DNA from 4 places in the Nocardioides ochotonae genome. Region 1 is predicted to be linked to each of the others. Evidence: predicted binding sites of a transcription regulator. Region 1 holds the regulator's gene; each other region holds the start of a gene.
The links. Region 1 encodes LexA, which represses DNA repair genes until DNA is damaged. Its sites were predicted from a motif close to TCGAACANNTGTTCGA; they were not measured.
Positions count from the first base shown of each region.

Region 1 (3,845 bases):
CCACCTGATCATCACCAACCACTCGCTGCTGGCGATCGACGCGGTCGAGGGCGTCCCGATGATCCCCGACTACAACGTCGTGGTGATCGACGAGGCCCACGAGCTGACCCAGCGGGTCACCCAGGCCGCCACCGACGAGCTGTGGGCCGCCGAGGTGGAGCGGGCCGCCCGGCGCGCCCAGCGCTACGTCGACGGCAGCGAGGCCGACGACCTCTCCGACGCCGCCGACGCACTGCGCGCCGCGATGGGCGAGGCCCGCCCGGGGCGCCTCGAGCAGCTCCCGGTCGACCTCGGGGACGCGCTCGTGCTGGTCCGTGACAGCGCCCGCGCCGCGATCTCGGCGTTCCCCAAGGACAAGGACCGCGACGGGGAGGCCGACGCCGGCCGCACCCAGGCCCGCGGCACGCTCCAGGAGGTCTTCACGACCGCGGAGCGGATGGCCGCGGAGCTCGACTCCGACGTCCTGTGGATGACCGAGGGCTCCGAGCGGATGCCCCCGCGGCTGTGTGTGGCGCCGCTGCAGGTCTGGGGCCAGATGCGCGACAAGCTGCTCAACGAGAAGACCGTCGTGTTCACCTCGGCCACCCTGATGCTCGGAGGCGACTTCAGCTCGGTCGCGACCAGCGTCGGGCTCAAGCCGTCCGAGCGGATCATCGACGGCTCGCCGACCGCGGCCGCACCGGGGGAGGGCCAGCCCTGGCGGGGCCTCGACGTCGGGTCGCCGTTCGACTACGGCCAGCAGGGCATCCTCTACGTCGCGCGTCACCTCCCGCCGCCGGGACGCGACGGGCTGGTCAAGGCCCAGCTCGACGAGATCGTGGAGCTGATCGACGCCGCCGACGGGCGCGCGCTGGGCCTGTTCTCCTCGCGCCGCGCGGCCGAGGCGGCGGCCGAGGAGGTCCGCAAGCGGCTTCCGCACCTGACGACGCTCGCGCAGGGCGACGCCCAGCTGCCCGAGCTGGCCAAGCAGTTCGTCGCCGACCCGCACACCTGCCTGTTCGGCACGCTGACGCTCTGGCAGGGCCTCGACGTACCCGGCGAGACCTGCCAGCTGGTGCTGATCGACCGGATCCCGTTCCCGCGCCCCGACGACCCGCTGATGTCGGCGCGGCAGAAGGCGGCCGACAAGGCCGGCGGCAACGGGTTCATGCAGGTCGCCGCCACCCATGCCGCGCTGCTGATGGCCCAGGGCGCCGGTCGGTTGATCCGCACGACCTCCGACCGCGGCGTGGTCGCGGTCCTCGACCCGAGGCTGGCGACCGCGCGCTACGGCGGCTTCCTCAAGGCCAGCCTGCCCTCGATGTGGACGACCACCGACCCGGGGATCGTGCGCCAGGCGCTGGCCCGGCTCGCGGGCAAGCCCTCCGCCTGAGCCGCTCCGCCGGCCGGCATCGCGCCGCGTGCGCGACGAGCGAGGACCTCGCAACGGCGACGGGGCTGGCGCGGGGTGAGCGTGTCACCCCGCGCCAGCCCCGGTCAGAGCCGCGCTGCGTCGATCCGTGCCGGGATCAGACCCGGCGCAGGACCGCGGTGACCTTGCCCAGGATCGATGCGTGGGTGCCGTCGATGGGCTCGTAGGCGTCGTTGTGGGGGAGCAGCCAGACCTTGCCGTCCTTGCGCTGGAAGGTCTTCACCGTGGCCTCGCCGTCGATGAGCGCGGCCACCATGTCGCCGTTGTTGGCGGTCTGCTGCTGGCGGATCACCACGTAGTCGCCGTTGCAGACGGCGGCGTCGATCATCGAGTCGCCGGAGACCTCGAGGAGGAACAGCTGCCCGTCGCCGACCAGCTGGCGCGGCAGCGGGAAGACGTCCTCGACCCGCTCCTCGGCCAGGATCGGCCCACCCGCGGCGATCCGACCCACGACGGGCACGTACGACGGGGCCGGCACGCTGTCGCCGATGCCGGTCTCGTCGATCGAGGATCCCTCGCCCGAGGACATCGCCTTGCGTGCGGCCATCACCTCGGGCAGGAACACCTCGAGGGCGCGCGGGCGGTGCGGGTCGCGCTTGATGAAGCCCTTCTGCTCGAGGACCTTCAGCTGGTGCGCGACGCTCGAGGAGCTGGTCAGGCCGACCGCCTGCCCGATCTCGCGCATGCTCGGCGGGTAGCCGCGCTTCTCGATGCAGTCGGTGATGTGGGTCAGGACCCGCACCTGGCGCGGGGTGAGCCCGGTCGCGTCGGCGGGACCGTCGGGGAGCTCAGCGACCCCGTCGCTCTTCTTCTTGGCCATCTGTGCCTTCCCTCGGGTCGTGGTCCGGGTTGTCGGTGCCCGCTCGCCCGGTAGTCGTCCCCGGGTCGGTGGCGTGAGGCCACCGTAGCGACTCCCACCCCCAGAGTTCAAACATCTGTTCGAAGGGCGTGTCGCGGGCCGGTCGCGGACCTCGACCCTCGAGGTGCCTCGAACATTTGTTCGCTCAGGTGCTTGCGTTCCTCGAACACCTGATCTAACGTCGTACACATGTTCGATCGAACGTCTGGTCGAACCGCTGATCTGGTCCTGTTCCGGCGGGACTGTCGGTGGCGGGCGTTAGACATCCTCTGACGCCGCGATCCGCGGCCGACGCACTTTCCTGCACTTCCCGGCACTTCCCCAGGAGCCATCATGAGCACGCTGCACCCCGCAATCGCGATCGCCCCCGCTCGCCCGACGAGCGGTCAGTCGGTGCGACTCACCCGCCGAGGTCGCGCGGTGATCTTCGGGTTCTGCGTCGCGGTGCTGCTCGCCGTGGGGTTCGCCCTCGCCGGCGGCTCGATGGCCACGGCGGAGAAGGGTCAGGCGGAGCCCACGGAGGTCATCACGGTCGGCACTGGCCAGACCCTGTGGGAGATCGCCTCGGAGATCAGTGACGACGGCGACGTGCGTGAGGCGATGCGTCACATCGAGCGGCTCAACGCCCTCGAGTCCCCGATGCTCATCGCCGGTCAGCGCCTGGCGGTGCCCACCAGCTGACGCCACATCCAGACATCGCCGGTCGCCTCGACCCCGACCGGCGAGCAGGGGAAGAGCGGGGGGCGGGACCATGAGGTCCCGCCCCCTGTTTCATGTGCGGAGGCGTCCGATCCCCGGTGCCCGGTGGTCAGGGCTGGGTGCTCAGCGCGCCGCGCGCCGTCCGCCCGGGGCGGTGGCCCGTGGGGCGGCGGTGTGCTCCGGTTGAGCGGGGTGCGGCGCCGGGAGGGCGGAGTCGGGCGTGTTCGGGTCGGAGGTGATGCCGAGCTCGCGCAGTAGGCGGGCGATGAGCATGAGCGCGACGAACAGGCACGCCACGGCGCCCATCGAGGCGAGGGCCAGGAGCCACCAGCCCTCGGTGTCGCCGCCGCGGGCGCTGGCGCCGAAGTCGATCGCGGCGTAGACCAGATAGCCCCAGGCGACCACCGCCAGGGTGACGCACCCGGCCAGGCCGAGCAGGCGTGGTCGCCAGGTCGGCGCCTTCTTGGTGCCCCGCCTCGAACCTGCCCGCTTGCCCTTGCTTGCCACGCCGTCATTGTCGCTGATGACGGACCTCGGCGCGCGGCGACCCGCATGTTCGCGCGGGGGCTTTCCTGCCAGCCCCGACCCGGCGGCGTCGGTGCCGAGTGCGGTGCGACAGGGCTCTGACCTGCGGTTACGGAGCGGTCCGTACCGGGAGGGGAAAACGGGCGTCGCGGGCTTGCAGACGGTCGGTGGCACGCGTACGGTTACCCCTACATCTAGTACTTACAGCGCTGTAGTTATCCACATCTAGTGCACAGCCCAGCGGTGGAAGACTCACAGATGTGAGCGAGTTCTACACAGAAGAACCCCTGTTATCCACACCCTGAGGCACCTCGCCCCGGGCCGTCGTGGCGCGCCTGAGAGGAGCCCCGG
Region 1 is NZ_CP061769.1:3,636,529-3,640,373, reverse strand. It holds gene HBO46_RS17480 (ATP-dependent DNA helicase) at 1-1,372, shown strand, start outside; gene lexA (transcriptional repressor LexA) at 1,509-2,231, opposite strand; gene HBO46_RS17470 (LysM peptidoglycan-binding domain-containing protein) at 2,604-2,951, shown strand; gene HBO46_RS17465 (hypothetical protein) at 3,093-3,476, opposite strand.

Region 2 (3,845 bases), 1.4 Mb from region 1:
CGCCACGCCGGCGTCCCAGGCCGAGGTCGCCGAGGTCACCCGTGGGCTGCCCGCCAACCAGCTCTGCAACGGCTGAACGAGCCGCGATGCCGGAGACCGGACCGGGGGCGCCGCCCGCGCTGGAGGAACTGCTCGAGGTGATGCGCCGACTGCGGGCCGAGTGTCCGTGGAAGGCGGAGCAGACGCACCGCTCGCTCGCGCGCTACCTGCTCGAGGAGACCCACGAGACCCTCGAGGCCATCGACACCGGCGACGCCGCACACCTGCGCGAGGAGCTCGGCGACCTGCTGCTGCAGGTGTACTTCCACGCCGTCATCGCCGAGGAGTCCGGCGCCTTCGACCTCGACGACGTCGCCCGCGGCATCACCGACAAGATGGTGCGCCGCAACCCGCACGTCTTCGCGCCGGCCGAGCCAGGCGCGGACCGCGAGCGCCCCGGTGACGCCGCCGCCGTCAACGAGGCATGGGAGGCGATCAAGGCCGAGGAGAAGAGTGCCCGCACCTCGGTCCTCGACGGCATCGCGCCCACCCTCCCTGCCCTGCTGTACGCCGACAAGGCCCTCGACCGCCTCGCCCGTGCCGGCCGGCCGCTCACCCCCGACCCCGCCTCGCCCGACCTCGGCGAGCGCCTTCTCGCCCTGGTCGCCGAGGCCCGCGCCGCCGGGATCGACCCCGAGCAGGCGCTCCGCGACACCGTCCGCGAGCACACCCGCGGCCACTGACCGTAGGTCCGCTGGTCAAGACCCGCACAGGGGCGTGGCCCCGCCTGCTGGGTGCTGGCGGGGTCCGGGGGCGGGCGATCTACTCGTCCGGCGGGTGGGCGGTGAGGAGGCGAGTGGTGGCCCGGTCCTTCACGAGGTGAAGGCCGTGGGGTGATCGCCAGAGGTAGGTCGCGGCGTCGGTCTTGTCGTAGGTCCAGGCCGTGTGGGTCTTGGCCCGGTGATGTCGCCGACACAACGGCGCCAGGTTGCAGCTGCACGTCGGTCCGTCCGCACCGTGTGCGGTGACGTGGTCGGTGTCGCAGCGGCGGGCCGGGCGTTCACACCACGGAAAGGCGCACACCGGCTGGGTGAGCCGGGTCTGCTCGGTGAGCTTGTCGGGGATCGCATAGGCGTCGGTGTGGTGGTGGCCCTCGAGGTCGATGACCGGCTTGATCACCACCTGCGCGTCGCTGCTGCACCAGTCGCGGACCTGGTCGGTGGAGACGATCGAGCGGGTCTCCTCGACGTGGGCGATGCCGGCCTCGTTGCGACTGATCGCAGCGTCGGAGAGGTGGACGTGGATGACGACCTGCCGCGGCTTGAGGACCGACGCGGTGCCGTCACCTGCTTCGGCGCGGAGGTCGAAGGCGAGCTGTCGTCGGGCGAGCTCGCCGGCGGCCATCGAACGACGCACGTCCAACGACTCGGCGGACCCGAGCACCGCCAGCTCCTCGGCTCCGTGGCGGATCGCAGTTTCCAGGTCCATTGCGTCGGCGAGGTCGAGGACCCCTTCGACGTGGACGATGCCCTCGTGGGCGGCCTCGCGGGTGTGCACGTCGAAGCGTCGCCCGTCCGCGGCCTCGCGGCGCTGCTTCTCCGCACCCTCGGGGTCGAACATCGCCCGGGCTCGGTCGACGAGCCGCCCGATCGCCGCCCACCCGATCTTGTCGACGGACGCGGCGAGCTGGCGGTCCACGAACTCGGCGCCGGCCGGCGGCAGCGTGGTGGTGAGCTGCGCGATCCGGCGTCCCTTCCAGACGGGGACGTCGCCGGCGCGAATGCGCTTGAAGATCCGCGGCAGCCGGTGGGCCAGCTCCAGGGCATCGCCGACGAGGCCTCGGGCGGCGTCGGTGGACATGCCGAGCGCGGCACCGAGCTCCATCGGTGCGAACTCCGCGACCAGCGGCGTCCCCTCACCTGCGAGCGGGACTGCCAGCTCTCCGAACACCAGCCCGGCGGCGGGCTCAGCGTCGGTGACCGTCTCCTCCGGGTGCATCGCCGCCCACACCAGGGCGGCCTCCAGGATCAGCACCTCGCCCCGCTGCACCGCGGCCCGCTGCTCCTGCGCGAACGCCAGCACGGCGGCTGGGGTGTCGCAGTCGGGGAGCTCGTGGTCGGGCATGCCTCATTCTACTCGAACGCACGTTCGAGAACAAGAGGTTCTCCACTGCGGCCTCGACAGGCTTGCCCAACGGGGGCGCCGGCCGTGGTCTCGACGAACTCGACCAGCGGGCTGCGCCCGACCAACAGCTCCGCCCACGACCCCCGCGGGTGGGCTCGGTGTCTCCCGACGTGGGTACCTTGGCGCGGTGACGACGACTGCGGAGCCCGACGCTGTGTCCGCGCCACGCTGGGTGGTGGGGGACCTGCTGCGCGCGGTCGCGCTGGTGAGCGTGGTGGCGGGCGCGAGTGGATGGGGCTTCGTGGGCTTCGCGCTGTTCATGCTGGTGCTGGGCGGCACGATGATCCCGCGCGCCCTCGGCACGCCGACGTCCCTCGACGTCACCTACTCCTCGGTGCTGCTGCTGGGCGCGTGGGCGGCGGTCCTCGACCTCTACCTGCGCTTCGCCTGGCTGGACACCGTCGTGCACGCCGCGGCGACCGGGCTCATCGCCGTGGTCGCGTACGTCGTGATGGTGCGGGTCGCGATGCTGCCCGTCGAGGTGTCGCGCGCAGGCCGGGTCGTGGTGGCGACCGGCGTGGGCACCGCGCTCGCGCTCGTGTGGGAGGTACTGGAGTGGGCCGGCCATCTCCTGGCCGACGACCGGATCCAGGTCGGCTACGAGGACACCCTCGGCGACCTGGTCTCCGGCCTGGTGGGCGCCGCCGTCGCCGGCGCCGTCCTGCTGAGCGACACCCTCGTGCGTGACGCCGCCGGGCCACGAGCAGGATCTCGGCCATGAGAAGACCCCCGGCGCGGCCGCACCCGCGCCACCCCAGCGTGTCGGTGGTCATCCCCGCCCGCGACGACGCCGCCGCCCTCGAGCGCTGCCTGACGTTGCTGGCCCGTCAGAGCGTCGCGGCGTACGAGGTGATCGTGGTCGACAACGCCTCCACCGACGAGACCGCGGAGGTCGCCGGCCGCCACGGCGCCCGGGTGGTGCACGAGGCGACGCCCGGCATCCCGCAGGCGGCCGCGACCGGGTACGACGCGGCGCGCGGCGACGTCATCGCCCGGCTGGACGCCGACTCACGGCCCGGGCGGACCTGGGTCTCGCGGATCGGGCGCCGGATGGCCGACCCCCGCCTGGACGCGGCGACCGGGACCGGCAGGTTCTACGACCTGCCCCCGCTGCTCGGCCGCCCGGTGGCGCTGGTCTACCTCGGGGCCTACTACGCGCTGTGCCACCTCGCGCTCGGCCACACCGCGCTGTGGGGCTCCAGCATGGCGCTGCGCCGCTCGGCCTGGGAGCGCGTGCGCGACCGCGTGCACCGCGACGACGCCGAGCTGCACGACGACCTCGACCTCGCCTTCGTGCTCGGCCCGCACGCCCGCATCCGCCTCGACCCCAGCCTCGACGTGGGCGTCTCCGCGCGCTCGCTGCACGGCCTCGCCCAGCTGCGCCGCCGCCTGGACCGCGCCGTCCGCACGCTGCGCGTCAACTGGGCCGACCAGCCGCCGTGGCTGCGTTGGCGCGACCGGTTCGACCGCGACCGGGCTACCAGCCGATCGTCATCCACAAGAACAGCTGCGTGACGAGGAACCCGCTCAGGAAGTTCAGCCACAGGAACCGGCGCCACCCGGCGTTCGCGCGCTCGCACTCCGCGTCGCTCAGGCGCACGTACGGCGCGACGTTGGCGACGTAGGGCAGCACCAGCAGCGCCGACAGGGAGGCCGGCCACGGCAGGGTGAGCAGCAGCAGC
Region 2 is NZ_CP061769.1:776,222-780,066, forward strand. It holds gene HBO46_RS03800 (hypothetical protein) at 1-76, shown strand, start outside; gene HBO46_RS03805 (MazG family protein) at 87-722, shown strand; gene HBO46_RS03810 (HNH endonuclease signature motif containing protein) at 802-2,103, opposite strand; gene HBO46_RS03815 (hypothetical protein) at 2,291-2,884, shown strand; gene HBO46_RS03820 (glycosyltransferase) at 2,881-3,678, shown strand; gene HBO46_RS03825 (prenyltransferase) at 3,641-3,845, opposite strand, start outside.
Region 2: the regulator LexA is predicted to act here: its motif matches at 2,116-2,131, upstream of HBO46_RS03810 (HNH endonuclease signature motif containing protein).

Region 3 (3,845 bases), 2.1 Mb from region 1:
CGTGGTCGACCCAGGCCTGGCCCAGACCGGGTCCGAGCTCCTCGACGGCGTGCAGCTGCCCGGCGCGGGAGGAGGGGAGCCGCAGGACGCTGCCGTCCTCGAAGCGGTGCTCGCGCAGCAGGTCGGTCGCGACCAGCTCGAGCTCGCGCTCCAGGGGCCGCCCGCTCTTGCGGAACAGGTCGCGCAGCACGGCCGGCAGCAGCGTGGTGGAGGGCCCGGCGTCCCACGTGAAGTCCGACGGCCCGTCCCCGGTCGCCGCCACCAGCGCGCCGCCGAGGCGGTCGCTGCGCTCGAGCAGCGTCACGTCGTGGCCGAGCTTGGCGACCCTGGCCGCGGTCGCCGAGCCGCCGAGACCGCCGCCGACCACCACCACGCGCGCCATGGCGCGAAGACTAGGACACCGGTGCGGACCCCGGACGCCCCAGGGCGACCACGCGGGCCAGGGTCTGCTCGTCGCGGGCCACGAGCGTGGTGCCGTCGTCGGCCGTCACGATCGGGCGCTGGATCGCGCGCGGGTTCGCGGCGAGCGCGGTCAGCCACTCGCTGCGGGCCGCCGCGGTGCGGGGCAGGTCGATGCCGGCCTCGCGGGCCTCCTTGGCGCGCGCGACGTCCCACGGCTCGAGCCCGAGCCTCTCGACCACCGCCCCGAGCTCCTCGGCGGTCGGCGGGTCGTCGAGGTAGCGGCGCACCGTGTGGGCGACACCCGCCTCCTCCAGCGCGCGCTGCGCGGTGCGGCACTTCGAGCAGGCAGGGTTGATCCAGATCTCCATCCTCACTCCATGTCCAGCTCGCGGGCGCCGGTCAGCTCGCGCAGCTCGTCGTACGTCGTGGAGAACACCGCGGACGGGTGGCCGGCGGCGGCCCAGACCACCTCGTGGCGCCGCAGCCACGGGTCGAGGTAGGTCGGGACCGGTGCCGGGTGCCCGAGGGGCGAGACGCCGCCGATGACCTGCCCGGTGTGCTCGCGGACCATCTCCGGGCTCGCGCGGCGCAGCCGGTCGACGCCGAGGCGCCGCGCCACGGCGGCGGTGTCGACGCGGTGCGCGCCCGAGGTCAGCAGCAGGACCGGTGCGCCGTCGGCGTCGAAGAGCAGGCTGTTGGCGATCGCGCCGACCTCGCAGCCGAGTGCCTCGGCGGCCAGTGCGGCGGTATGGACGGAATCCGGCAGAATGACCACTTGACCGATTCCGCCGCGGCGGCTGTGCTCCGCCCGGAACCTCGTGACCGAGGGATGCTCCACGTCCATGCCGGAAACCCTAGCCGCGCGCGGACCGGAGTCGCGGACGACCTATGGAGGATGCATGGCTGCCCAGCAGGAGAACACCAGGCCCGACTCGGTGCGCCGCGCGCTGCAGGTGCTCTGGGCGCTGGTCGCCTTCGGCGCGGTCGCCGTCCTGCTGACCTGGATCTTCGAGGACGACCTGATCCGCTCCTGGGCGGAGGGGCACCGGTCGGTGCGCGACGTGCTCGCGTCCGGCGGGATCGAGGCGGTCAAGGACGGCGAGATCAAGCCGCCGGCGTTCGTGCCGGTGACCGCCGTGATCTACCTGGTCATGGGCGGCCTGCTCGCGGTGCTCGCACCGCTGTTCGCCGCCGGCTTCGAGTGGGCGCGGATCTGCCTGGTGGTCACCCTGCTGACCCTCGTGGTCGGGGTGGTCGCCATCTTGATCACCGGCCCGCCGTCGCTGTTCCTGGCGCTCTCGGTCATCGGTCTGATGCTGACCCTCGCCCTCCTGGTGCTGCTCCTGCACAAGGACACCACCGCCTACCTGCACGGCTGGTCCGCCGAGGACCGCGACACCGTCCAGCGCTGAGTCGCGGCGCTGTCCCACCGGGTTGTCGGTGGGCGCGGGTAGCTTGCCGACATCTCGAACGCGCGTTCGAGATGTCGGTGGGGTCCCCTCCCCGCCGAAGGCCATCCGAGGCCATCCAGGGTCGGTGAGCGAGAGGACAATCCCGTGCCGTACGACGCCCCTCATCCCTATGCACTCCCGGCGACCACCCACGCCTATCTCGCCCGCTCCGCGGAGTCGCTGAGCGAGGCGATGGCGGCGCCGGACGCGCCGACCCGCTATGCCACCGCCCACGTCGCCGCGCTGCGGGCCGCGGCTGCGCTGCTCGCGGCCCGGGCGCGCCCCGAGCCGGCTCGACGCCGGCCCCAGCGCAACGCCTGGGTACTGCTCGCCGGGGTCGCCCCCGAGCTGGGGGAGTGGGCCCGGTTCTTCGCGGCCGGCGCCGCCAAGCGGGCGGCCTGCGAGGCCGGCTCGACGCGTGCGGTCACCGAGCGCGAGGCCGACGACCTGGTCCGCGACGCCGACCGGTTCCTCGCCGTCGTCGAGCACTCGCTCGGCCTGATGCCGCATGCCCCGGCGGCCGAGCACGTCGCGCGCGCCGGCTGAGACCCAGACCGACCTCTGTCCGATCCGCCCGATCCGCGTGCCTCCGCGCGGCTCCCGGCGCCGCCGGCGGGCGACGCCCTAGGGTGGGTGCATGCCTAGCAGTGACCCGTTCGCGGACAAGCCCAGCGAGCGCCGGGCGGCCGCTCGGACCTCCGTGGTGTGGGGGGCGTTGCGACCCGTCCTGGACGCCGGCCCGTGCGACGTGCTCGACCTCGGCGGCGGCACCGGCGTCTCCGCGGTGCGGGCCGCCGAGCTCGGCCACCGCGTGACCGTCGTGGACCCCAGCCCCGACGCGCTGGCCTCGTTGGACCGCCGTGCCCGCGAGGTCGGCGTGCAGGTCGCCGGCCACCAGGGCGACGTGAGCACCCTGCTCGACGTGCCCGGCCGTGCCGGGGCCGACGTGGTGCTGTGCCACGGCGTGCTCGAGGTCGTCGATGACCCGGCCGCCGCGCTGGCCACGATCCGTGAGGTGCTGCGCCCCGGCGGCACCCTCAGCCTGCTGGTCGCCCAGCGCTACGCCGCCGTGGTCGCCCGCGCGATGGCCGGCCACTTCGGCCAGGCCCTCGCCGCCCTCGACGACACCGCGCCCACCGGGCGCGCTGGACGCCGGGTCACCCGCGAGGAGCTCGAGGCGCTGCTCGTCGACGCCGGCTTCGAGGTCGCCCAGGTGCACGGCGTCCGCGTGTTCGCCGACCTGGTCCCCGGGTCGCTGGTCGACTCCGAGCCCGGCGCCAGCGCCGCGCTGGTCGAGCTCGAGCACGCCGTCGCGGGGCGCCCGGAGTTCATCCCGCTGGCCACCCAGCTGCACGTCCTGGCGCGCTGAATGCGCCGCAGATCGCGGGGTCGTCGGTGGGCTGCGATGAGATTTGACCGCCGCGGGTACCGCGATCGGATTCACCTGCCTAGACTTGCCACAGGGGCCATCCATCAGGATCGGCTGGTCATCACGACAGTGGGAGGATCCGGTGCCACTCTCTGAAGAGGAGCTGCGGCTACTCGAGCAGATGGAACGTGCCCTCGTCGCGGAGGACCCCAAGTTCGCCTCGACCCTGCGCGGTACCTCGATGCGTCGCTCCGCGCGACGTCGCGCGATCATCGCCGGCTGTGTGTTCGTCGTCGGCATCGCGGTGCTGATGACCGGCGCCGTGGCCCAGCAGTGGGCGATCGGTGTGGTCGGCTTCGTGGTGATGCTCGCCTCGGCGACCCTCGGCCTCAATGCGATCCGCGGCCAGCAGGCCGCTGCGGCCGCCGACGCCCGCACCGCCGGTCACCCCTCCCGTGGCTTCACGGTGATCGAGGGCGGCAAGCGTGGTCGCACCCGCCGCCAGCGGCACACCAGCGGCTCCTTCATGGAGCGCGCCGAGGAGCGCTGGCGCCGCCGCCGTGAGGAGAACGGCGGCTTCTGACCCTGCCGTCCGCCGTGTCGGCCCCCATGGGGCGCCGATT
Region 3 is NZ_CP061769.1:1,433,744-1,437,588, forward strand. It holds gene HBO46_RS06995 (phytoene desaturase family protein) at 1-382, opposite strand, end outside; gene HBO46_RS07000 (ArsC/Spx/MgsR family protein) at 393-770, opposite strand; gene HBO46_RS07005 (YbaK/EbsC family protein) at 773-1,177, opposite strand; gene HBO46_RS07010 (hypothetical protein) at 1,302-1,814, shown strand; gene HBO46_RS07015 (SAV_6107 family HEPN domain-containing protein) at 1,959-2,399, shown strand; gene HBO46_RS07020 (methyltransferase domain-containing protein) at 2,491-3,222, shown strand; gene HBO46_RS07025 (DUF3040 domain-containing protein) at 3,365-3,805, shown strand.
Region 3: the regulator LexA is predicted to act here: its motif matches at 1,869-1,884, upstream of HBO46_RS07015 (SAV_6107 family HEPN domain-containing protein).

Region 4 (3,845 bases), 1.9 Mb from region 1:
CCTGGTCAAGGAGGACACCGTCGTGCTGGCCACGCCCGCGCCGTGGCGACCGGACCTGAACGACCCCTTCGACCTGGTCGAGGAGGTCGCGCGGATCGTCGGGTACAACGAGGTGCCGTCGGTGCTGCCGACGCCCCCCGCCGGTCGTGGCCTGACCCGCGCCCAGCGGCTGCGCCGCCGGGTCGGACGCACCCTCGCCGGTGCCGGCTGCGTCGAGGTGGTCAGCTTCCCGTTCGTCGGCGACGCCACCTTCGACGCGCTCGGCCTCGACGCCGACGACCCGCTGCGTCGTACCGTGCGGCTGGCCAACCCGATGTCGGCCGAGGAGCCCTGCTTCACGACCACGCTGCTCCCGGGCCTGATCAAGGCCGCGGCCCGCAACCTGGGACGCGGCGCGTCCGGCGTCGCGCTGTTCGAGACCGGGCCGGTGGCCTTCCCCTCCGAGCACGGACCCGCCCCGATCTACGGGGTCGAGAGCCGGCCCAGCGACGCCGAGCTCGAGGCGCTGTTCGCGGCGCTGCCGCACCAGCCCAACCACCTCGGCGCGGTGCTCGCCGGCGAGCGTGAGCGCTCCGGCTGGTGGGGCGCCGGTCGCGGTGTCGCCTGGGCCGACGCGGTCGAGCTGGTGCGCCGGCTCGCCGCCGAGCTCGCGGTCGACGTGGAGCTGGCCAACACCGAGCGGGCGCCGTGGCACCCCGGTCGCTGCGCCCAGGTCAGCGTCGCCGGTGCGGTGATCGGTCACGCCGGCGAGCTGCACCCCAAGGTCTGCCAGGCCTTCGGGCTGCCGGCCCGCTCGGCCGCCGTGGAGATCGACCTCGACGCGCTGCTCGCCGCTGCGCCCGCCACCGTGCGGGGCCCGGAGCTCTCGAGCTTCCCGGTCGCCAAGGAGGACGTCGCCCTGGTCGTCGACGCCGGCGTGCCCGCCGTGCAGGTCGAGGCGGCGCTGCGCGACGGCGCGGGCGAGCTGCTGGAGTCGATCCGGCTGTTCGACGTCTACACCGGTGAGCAGGTCGGGGAGGGCCGCAAGTCGCTGGCCTTCGCGCTGCGCTTCCGCGCACCCGACCGCACGCTCACCGAGGAGGACACCTCGGCCGCCCGCGACGCCGCGGTCGCCGCGGCCGCCGAGCGCGTCGGCGCGGTCCAGCGATGAGAGCGGCGTAGCTCTCTCCGGCGCGCCCGCCGGGGCCCACGTTCGTGGGTCCCGGCGGGGGAACTGGCCTCGACGTACGTCAGTCATCGGGTGGGTGGGCGGAGACGAGGCGGGTGGTCCCGCCTTCCTTCACGAGATGGAGCCCATGGGGTGATCGCCAGAGGTACGTCGCCGCGTCGGTCTTGTCGTAGGTCCACCCGGTGTGGGTCTTGGCCCGGTGATGTCGGCGACAGAGTGGGGCGAGGTTGCAGGAGCACGTAGGCCCGCCGGACTCGTGGGCGATGACGTGGTCGGTGTCGCAGCGCCGGGCGGGGCGTTCGCACCAGGGGAAGGCGCACGTCGGCTGGGCCAGACGCGTCTGGTCGACGAGCCGGTCGGGGATCGCGTAGGCGTCGGTGTGGTGGTGGGCCTCGAGGTCGATCACTGGCTTGACCACCACCTGCGCGTCGCCGGTGCACCACTCGCGCACCTGCTCGGTGGAGACGATGGACCGGGTCTCCTCGACCTGTGCAATGCCGGCCTCGTCGCGGCTGATCGCGGCGTCGGAGAGGTGGACGTGGATGACGACCTGCCGGGGCTTCACCACCGACGCGGTGCCATCACCTGCCTCGGCGCGAAGGTCGAACGCCAGCTGACGTCGGGCGAGCTCGCCGGCGGCCATCGAGCGGCGCACGTCCAATGACTCGGTCGAGCCGAGCGCGGCGAGGTCCTCGGCGCCGTGACGGATCGCGGCATCCAGGTCCAGTGCGTCGGCGAGGTCCAGCTCGCCCTCCACCCACGCGGTGCCGTTGTGGGTCCCCTCGCGGGTGTGGACGTCGAACCGTCGCCCGTCGGCGGCCTGGCGGCGCTGCTTCTCCGCACCTTCGGGGTCGAAGGCGACCCGCGCCTGGTCGACCAGCCGTTCGATCGCGGCCCAGCTGATCTTCCCCACGAAGCCGGCGAGCTGGCGGTCCACGAACTCTGCACCGTCCAGCGGCAGGGTGGTGGTCAACTGCGCGAGTCGGCGAGCCTTCCACAGCGGGACGTGTCCGGCGCGGACCAGCTTCCAGGTGCGCTTGAGCCGGTGCGCGAGCTCGAGTGCGTCACCGACCAGCGAGCGGGCGGAGTCGGTGGACAGGCCGAGGGCGGCGCCGAACTCCATGGGTGCGAACTCCGCGCCCAGCGGCGCGCCTTCACCAGCGAGCGGGACGGCCAGCTCCCCGAACACCAACCCATTGGCCCCGTCGGTTGAGCCTGTCGAAACCGACTCATCCGGATGCATCGACGCCCACACCAGCGCGGCCTCTAAGACGTCGGTCTCCGCCCGCTGGGCGGCAGCCCGGCGGCGCTGGGCGAACGCCAGCACCGCGGCTGGGGTGTCGCAGTCGGGGAGCTCGGAGTCGGCCATGCCTCTTTCTAATCGAACGCAGGTTCGATCGGAAGGGGTCGGCGAGCCCTGTGAGGTAAAGAGTTCGGGGGGATGTAGGTCCTCGACGCCGCGACCGGCGATCGGCGACGTCGCGAGGCGCCGGGTCGGGCGGGTTGACCAGCAATCACGAACGCGACGCGACCCCGTGCTCCTCGGGCGGGCATGTGGGCAGACGTGAGCCCATACTGGGGCCGATCCGGGGTCCTGTCAGGGAGGTCGCTCCGTTGAGGTTGTCGAGCCTGCTGGCCGTGTTCGCGCATCCCGATGACGAGTCGCTGGTGGCGGGCGGCATCCTCGCTCAACATGCTGCAGCGGGCGCACGGACCGCGGTCGTGACTGCCACGTGGGCTCCGAGCACGCAGCGAGCAGCGGAGTTGGCTGATGCGCTGCGGATCCTGGGGGCAGGTGAGCCGAGGTTGCTCGGGTACGCCGACGCGAAGGTCCCGGAGTCGGCTCCGGGCCAGCCGCGCTGGTGCGACGCACCGCTCGAGGAAGCGGTGCGCAGGCTCGTGAGGCAGATCCGTGAGTTCCGCCCGGTAGCCGTGGTGACCTTCGATGCTTTGGGCGGTCTGACTGGTCATCTCGATCACGTGCACACCCATCGGGTGACAATGCTCGCCGCCGAGGCGGCGGGCCTGGACGTGTATCCCGAGGCAGGGCGTCCGTGGGCGCCGAGCCTCGTGTACCTGGCGACCCATCCGCGTTCGTCGGTGAAGGCCATCGAGGAGATCCTCGGTACTCGCGGAGCCGTGCACGCCACGCCCGACGAGCAGGTCACGGACCGGGTGGACGTCTCGCCCTGGTGGGAACAGAAGGTGGCCGCGATCCTGGCCCACCGCTCCGAAGTCGACCGGGGCGCCCTTCCGGGGCTTGTCGCCGGTCTGTCGCCGAAGGCCCGCAAGGAGCTCCTCTCGACCGAGTGGTTCATTCGTCGGCCTCTGCCTCACTGACGTGCCCCCGTCGCAGAGCCAGGGCACGCAGCCCCAGCCGCTCATTCCAGACCCGACGACCTCAATCGAGCGGCTGGTCGATCGCCGCGTGGAGCGCGGCGTAGGCGGCGGGGTCGCCGGTGACCGTGACCGCGCTGTCGTCGAGGCGGCGCCACAACCAGGCGTCGAGGTCGGCGGCGGTGCCGGCGACGACGGCCGCGGGTGCGTCCCCGGGGTCGGCGACGACCTGCACGTGCGGGCCGTCGTACGTGTGCCCCGACTCGGGCTCGGTGCCGAAGAACAGGCCCGGGCGGGCCCAGATCGACCGGCCGACGTCGGTGAGGTCGACGCGCACGTG
Region 4 is NZ_CP061769.1:1,772,460-1,776,304, forward strand. It holds gene pheT (phenylalanine--tRNA ligase subunit beta) at 1-1,150, shown strand, start outside; gene HBO46_RS08580 (HNH endonuclease signature motif containing protein) at 1,230-2,537, opposite strand; gene HBO46_RS08585 (PIG-L deacetylase family protein) at 2,807-3,508, shown strand; gene HBO46_RS08590 (maleylpyruvate isomerase family mycothiol-dependent enzyme) at 3,570-3,845, opposite strand, start outside.
Region 4: the regulator LexA is predicted to act here: its motif matches at 2,550-2,565, upstream of HBO46_RS08580 (HNH endonuclease signature motif containing protein).